3 regions of the Azospira sp. APE16 genome follow, and region 1 is predicted to be linked to each of the others. Evidence: predicted binding sites of a transcription regulator. Region 1 holds the regulator's gene; each other region holds the start of a gene.
The links. Region 1 encodes sigma-54, which starts transcription at its own class of promoters, with help from an activator protein. Its sites were predicted from a motif close to TGGCACGCTTNCTGCTNA; they were not measured.
Positions count from the first base shown of each region.

Region 2: the regulator sigma-54 is predicted to act here: its motif matches at 552-569, upstream of ACLSSQ_RS12865 (CmpA/NrtA family ABC transporter substrate-binding protein).
Region 3: the regulator sigma-54 is predicted to act here: its motif matches at 1,284-1,301, upstream of ACLSSQ_RS06080 (circularly permuted type 2 ATP-grasp protein).

Region 1 is NZ_CP179682.1:179,513-181,779, reverse strand. It holds gene ptsN (PTS IIA-like nitrogen regulatory protein PtsN) at 1-26, opposite strand, end outside; gene hpf (ribosome hibernation-promoting factor, HPF/YfiA family) at 182-502, opposite strand; gene ACLSSQ_RS00905 (RNA polymerase factor sigma-54) at 517-1,989, opposite strand; gene lptB (LPS export ABC transporter ATP-binding protein) at 2,056-2,267, opposite strand, start outside.
Region 2 is NZ_CP179682.1:2,682,677-2,684,943, reverse strand. It holds gene ACLSSQ_RS12870 (Yip1 family protein) at 1-205, opposite strand, end outside; gene ACLSSQ_RS12865 (CmpA/NrtA family ABC transporter substrate-binding protein) at 726-2,003, shown strand; gene ntrB (nitrate ABC transporter permease) at 2,152-2,267, shown strand, end outside.
Region 3 is NZ_CP179682.1:1,227,115-1,229,381, reverse strand. It holds gene ACLSSQ_RS06080 (circularly permuted type 2 ATP-grasp protein) at 1-1,250, opposite strand, end outside; gene ACLSSQ_RS06075 (methyl-accepting chemotaxis protein) at 1,495-2,267, shown strand, end outside.

The DNA.
Region 1 (2,267 bases):
GGGAGGAGTTTGGCGATCAGATCCATGGGGCGGGAACCTTCCCCGAACAGCGGGATGGCGGCGGCAGGGCCGGTTGGAGACTGGGATTCAGGCAGGATACCAGGCGAAAAGTGGCGGGATCATAACGGAAAACGACCCCGCCGCCTATGCCTTTCGTCCCAGTCCCGGAGAGGGAATCAGATCACTCTTCGATGTGATTCTTGATGGTGTCGCGGTGGTGATCCTGGGCCTTCTGCTTGTACTTCTGCACCTGGCGGTCCAGCTTGTCGATCAGGGTGTCCACGGCGGCATACAGGTCGGCATCCTCGGCATCCACGTGGATGTCCTTGCCGGGCACGCGCACGGTGACTTCAGCCTTCTGCTTCAGCTTTTCCACGGTGAGGATGACGTTGACGTCGATGACGCTGTCGAAGTGACGCGTAACCCGCTCCAGCTTGGCAGTGACGTAGTCGCGGATCGCCGGGGTGACTTCCAGGTGATGTCCGGTGATGTGCAGGTTCATGGCTCGCTCCTTTTTTAGATGGACTTGCGTAGGTTGGCCGGCGAAATGTTGAGCGCTTCTCTGTATTTTGCAATGGTTCGACGCGCCACAACAATGCCTTGTTGGCCAAGAATTTCGGATATTTGACTGTCCGAAAGGGGTTTTTTGGGGTCTTCGGCCGCCACCAGCTGCTTGATCAGGGCCCGGATGGCGGTGGCCGAACAGGCGCCCCCCGTATCCGTGGCCACGTGGCTGCCGAAGAAATACTTGAGTTCGAAAATGCCCCGGGGGGTGGCCATGTATTTCTGGGTGGTCACCCGGGAGACGGTGGATTCGTGCAGGCCCAGGGTTTCGGCGATTTCCCGCAGTACCAGGGGACGCATGGCCACCTCGCCGTGTTCGAAGAACTGGCGCTGGCGGTCCAGGATGGCCTGGGACACGCGCAGGATGGTGTCGAAACGCTGCTGCACGTTCTTGATCAGCCAGCGGGCCTCCTGCAGCTGGCCGGAGAGGCTGGAGCCGCGCTGCTTGGAGAGGATCTCGGCGTAGAGCCGGTTGATGCGCAGGCGCGGGTAGGCGTCCGGATTGATGCTGGCGGTCCACTGGTTGCGCACCTTCTTCACCACCACGTCCGGGGTGATGTAGCGGGCATCCAGGGGCGCGTACTGGGCGCCGGGCCGGGGGTTGAGGCTCTTTACCAGGTTGGTGACGGCGCGCAGGCGCTCGTCGTCGCAGCCCAGCAGCTTCTTCAGCTTGGTGAAGTCCCGGCCGGCCAGCAGTTCCAGGTGATGGCGCACCAGCTTCAGGGCCTGGTCCCGCACCTCGTCGGCCGGCAGGGCTTCCAGCTGCAGGGCCAGGCATTCGCCCGGAGTGCGGGCGCCGACACCGGTCGGGTCCAGGTGCTGCAGGTGGCGCAGGGCGATCTGCAGGTCGTCCAGGTCGATTTCCAGCTCTTCCGGCAGGGCTTCCTGCAGCTCCTCCAGGGGCTGGGTCAGGTAGCCGTCCTCGTCCAGCGCCTCGATCAGGAAGCTGACCAGCTGCCGGTCCCGCTCGGAGAGCTGCATCAGGCCCAGCTGCCAGTTGAGGTGGTCGCGCAGGGAGGTGTTGGCGGCCTGCACTTCCTGGAAGTCGGAATCCTCGTCCTCGTCGCGGGAGGCGGAAGGGTAGCTGCCTTCGGCAAACCAGTCCTCGCCTTCGCCCAGGCTGTCCCGGGGCTCTTCCCGCACTTCCTCGGGACCGTGGCTGTCGGCCCCCTCGCTGGACTCGCCGCCATCCCCCGGGCTCTCAGCAGCGGCCTCGGCCGTGCTGCCGGCGTATTCGCCTTCGCTCCCGCTGTAGGAGGGCTCGTAGTTCTCGTCCTCGCGCTCCAGCAGGGGGTTTTCCAGCAGATACTTCTCCAACTCCTGCTCCAGCTCGAGCGTCGACAGTTGCAGCAGCCGGATGGACTGCTGCAGCTGTGGCGTCAGGGCCAGGTGCTGCGAGAGTTTGAGTTGGAGGGTTGGTTTCATGGACCCGGGGCCGAAGGGGCCGGCGGCAATGAGCGGGTTGAGGGAAAGACTCGGAGACTGGGCTCGTCAGAGACGGAAGCTCTCGCCCAGATATACTTTTCGGACGTCTTCATTATAAACGATCTCATCCGGGCGGCCAGACGCCAGCACCCGGCCCTCATTGATGATGTAGGCCCGGTCGCAGATGCCCAGGGTCTCACGCACGTTGTGGTCGGTGATGAGCACGCCGATGCTGCGGTCCTTGAGGAAACGGATGATCTTCTGGATTTCCAGCACGG
Region 2 (2,267 bases), 1.3 Mb from region 1:
TGCCGTAGGCGTTGCCGGCGAAGTTGGCCATCACCGGCAGCAGCAGGGAGAGGGGCAGGGCGATGAGGAGAAAACTGACGGCGGCGGAGGGCAGATGCTCCACGTCGTCCCAAAGGATGTCGTGGTTTTCCTGCGTGCCTGCACTGCCCATCATCCAGCCCGACAGTAAACGCGGGGCTTCCATGGGCTGTTGCTGGATATCCATGTTTCCCTCCCGCTCCCGATACGTGCGGGAGCATTGTTTTGTGTTGCATGCCATCAACAACCCGATAATCATAAGAACATCGGATGCCAGTGTCTTTAGGCGTTTGGTCATAGATGGGGGCGGCGCTTTCGCCGTTCCCCTTTCCTCCCCCGCGGTCGCTCCCCATTCCGTTATCCTCCCGCCGTGGTCACGGCCTTCGCCGGCCCGGGTTCCCCCTTCTTGTGCGGCGGTCACGCCATGGCGCACCGCAGCAGTGCGCTCCGGTGCCGCGGATGGATTTTTCCGGGGCGGTGAAAATCTATCTATCGTTATGAATTGAAACTGTATTTTCGATATTTTCGTTGCCTGGCACGGTGGTTGCTGAACTAGGTCGTAAGTCGGACCAATGGCGGTTCGAGCAACGCCGGGCAGCGCAGTGAAGCCCTGACCGGCAAACGGACAAAGGCGTCCATCCGCGTGTTCTCTCTCCTCTCACGCGGGTGTGACGCCTTTTCTTTTTTCTGAGGTCAAGGAGCATGGAATGTCCAAGCAAAAGCAATTCGAGGCACCCGATGCCGTGGCGGCGGAACGCCGCGAGTTCGTCAAATCCGCCGGCCTCCTGGGCCTGGGAGCAGCGCTCATGGGCCTGACTCCCGGTCTGCGTGCCGCCGCCTTTGCCGCCGGTTCCGACGCACCGGAAAAGACCGAGGTGAAGATCGGCTTCATTCCCCTGACCGACTGCGCCTCCGTGGTCATGGCCGCGGCCAAGGGCTTCGACAAGAAGTACGGCATCAAGATCGTGCCCACCAAGGAGGCCTCCTGGGCCGCCGTGCGCGACAAGCTGGTGAATGGGGAACTGGATGCGGCCCACGTGCTGTACGGCCTCATCTACGGCGTGCACCTGGGCATCGGCGGGCCGAAGAAGGACATGGCCAGCCTCATGACCCTCAACAACAACGGCCAGGGCATCACCCTCTCCAGCCAGCTGAAGGACAAGGGCGTCACCGACGGCGCCGCCCTGAAGAAGCTGATCAGCAGCGAGAAGCGGGAATTCACCTTTGCCCAGACCTTCCCCACGGGCACCCACGCCATGTGGCTCTACTACTGGCTGGCGGCCCACGACATCAACCCCATGAAGGACGTCAAGACCATCACCGTGCCGCCCCCCCAGATGGTGGCCAACATGCGGGTGGGCAATATGGACGGCTACTGTGTCGGCGAGCCCTGGAACGCCCGGGCCATCATCGACAAGGTGGGCTTCACCGCCGCCACCACCCAGGACATCTGGACCGACCATCCGGAAAAGGTGCTGGGCACCACCGCCGACTGGGCGGCCAAGCACCCGAAGACCGCCGTGGCCGTCACCGCCGCCATCCTGGAGGCATCCCGCTGGATCGACGCTTCCCTGGCCAACCGCCGGGAGACGGCCGAGACCATTGCCGCCAAGGCCTACGTCAATACGGATGTGGACGTGATCCTGGACCGCATGCTGGGCCGCTACAGCAACGGCATCGGCAAGACCTGGGACGACAAGAACCACATGAAGTTCTTCAACGACGGCCAGGTGAATTTCCCCTACCTCTCCGACGGCATGTGGTTCCTCACCCAGCACCGCCGCTGGGGCCTGCTCAAGGACGATCCGGACTACCTGGGCGTGGCCAAGGCCATCAACCAGGTGGGCCTGTACCGCCAGGCGGCGGAGAAGGCCGGGGTGGCCGTGCCCAAGAGCGACCTGCGTTCCTCCAAGCTGATCGACGGCGTGGTGTGGGACGGCAAGGACCCGAGGAAATACGCCGCCAGTTTCAAGGTGCGCGCCTAAGAGCAACCGGCGGCCGTCCCGGCGGGGCCGGGGGCCGCCTCCATCCGTGCATGGGGGAATGATCATGACGACGATGACTTTGATTCAGGGCAACACCGCGCTGGCGGCCAGCCCGACGAACGATGCAACAGACCAGGGAGCAGCCGCCATGGCCATGAATGACAGCAGTGTGGGGAGCGGCTCGGCCGCCTCCGTGACGGCGGCCCCGGTGCCGCCATCGGCGCAGGAGCCGGCCCGGGCTGCCGCCGGCCGGCGCAGCAACGA
Region 3 (2,267 bases), 1.0 Mb from region 1:
TCAACGAAGGTGGGGCAGGTGGAGAGGGCCAGGGTGGGCTGGGCGATGTACTTTTCCGGGTTGGCGACAAGACGCCGGCGGAAGTCCTCGATCTCGGCCTGGGTGGAGGCCGGCCCCACCAGCATGCCGTAGCCGCCGGCGCCATGGACTTCCTTCACCACCAGTTCCGGCAGGTGGGCCAGGGTGTAGGCCAGGTCGTCGGGCTTGCGGCACATGTAGGTGGGCACGTTGTTGAGGATAGGCTCCTCCCCCAGGTAGAAGCGCACCATCTCCGGCACATAGGGGTAGATGGACTTGTCGTCGGCCACCCCGGTGCCCACCGCATTGGCCAGGGTCACCTTGCCGGCCCGGTAGGCCTGCAGGATGCCGGGCACGCCGAGCATGGAATCGGCACGGAAGACCTGGGGGTCGATGAAGTCGTCGTCGATGCGGCGGTAGATCACGTCCACCCGCTGGGGGCCCTGGGTGGTGCGCATGTAGACCGTGTCGTTATCGACGAAAAGGTCCCGCCCCTCCACCAGTTCCACCCCCATCTGCTGGGCCAGGAAGGTGTGCTCGAAGTAGGCGCTGTTGTAGGCCCCCGGGGTCAGCACCACCACGGTGGGATCGGAGACGCCGTTGGGAGCGGAGGCCCGCAGGGTCTCCAGCAGTAGGTCCGGGTAATGCTCCACCGGGGCCACCTTGTGCTTGGAGAACAGCTCGGGGAAGAGCCGCATCATCATCTTGCGGTCTTCCAGCATGTAGGAGACGCCGGAGGGGACCCGCAGGTTGTCTTCCAGCACGTAGAACTCGCCGGCCCCGGCCCGCACCAGGTCCACGCCGGCGATGTGGGCATAGATGCCGGCCGGCACGTCCACCCCGCGCATGATGGGACGGAACTGGGCGTTGCCCTCCACCTGCTCCCGGGGAATACGCCCAGCCTTGAGGATTTCCTGGTCGTGGTAGATGTCGTGGAGGAACAGGTTGAGAGCCTTGACCCGCTGCTTGAGGCCGGCCTTGAGGGCCTTCCACTCATCTGCCGGGATGACCCGGGGAATGATGTCGAAGGGGATCAGCCGCTCGGTGCCGGCCTCCTCGCCATAGACGGCGAAGGTGATGCCGACGCGGCGGAAGGCGATGTCGGCCTCGGCCCGCTTGCGGGCGATGCGTTCGTCAGGGGTTTCGGAAAGCCAGCGCCGGTAGGTCTGGTAGTGGGAGCGGACGGCGCCGTCGGCACCGTTCATTTCGTCGAAGAAGCTGGGCTTGTTCATGATGGTCGCGCCATGAGGAAGGGCGACAATCAAATAGCAGGGGTTGTGCCAGGATCATAATCGCTTGATCCTTAAAGGACTTCCGGGGAATTGGCGGAAGCGGCGCCAGAAAACGGTGCCACCATGCACCATGGGCAGAAGCGGGCGCACCAATTTGAAGCAGAAAAGTGTGATTTCCTTCACAGCATGGCTGGTGGCGGAAATATAATGCGCACTTCATGTTTCATATAGTTTGGACAATCCCATGCTTGATCAACTTTCCCTGCGTACCCGACTCCTGGCGGTGGTGCTGGTGGCGCTCCTGGGGGTCCTGGCACTGGCGGCCATCGCCGCCTTCAATACCCGCTCCCTCATGCTGGATGAGAGAAAAGGCCAGATTCGCGCCATTACCCAGGGCGCCTACAACGTGGTCGCCTACTATCAAAGCCAGGAAGCCGCCGGCAACCTCAGCCGCGACGAGGCCCAGGCCCACGCCAAGGCGGCCGTGCGGCAGATCCGCTTCAACGGCCCCGACGGCAAGAGCGACTATTTCTACATCTGGACCCCCGACGGCATCAGCGTCATGCATGCCCTGAAGCCGGAATGGGAAGGCAAGCCCATGGGCGACCAGGTGAAGGACGGCAGCGGCAAGCTGATCATCCGGGAACTGGCAAGCCTGCTGCAGAACCAGGCCACCACCTACATGGACACCCAGTTCGTCAAGAAGGCGGGCGATCCCACCATGTATCCCAAGGTGCTCTACGCCCAGAAATTCCCGGCCTGGGACTGGATCATCGGCACCGGCGTCTATATCGACGAAGTGGACCGGGAGTTCCAGCAAACCCTGATCTACCAGGGCCTGCTGGCCCTGGTGGTGCTGGCCCTGATCGGCAGCATCTGCTACCTGGTGACCCGCAGCGTGCTCAAGCAGATCGGCGGCGAACCTGCCGCCGCCACGGCCATCATGCAGCAGGTGGCCGGCGGCAACCTGCATGCGGCCATCGGCCAGACCCAGCCCGGCAGCCTGCTCCATGCCCT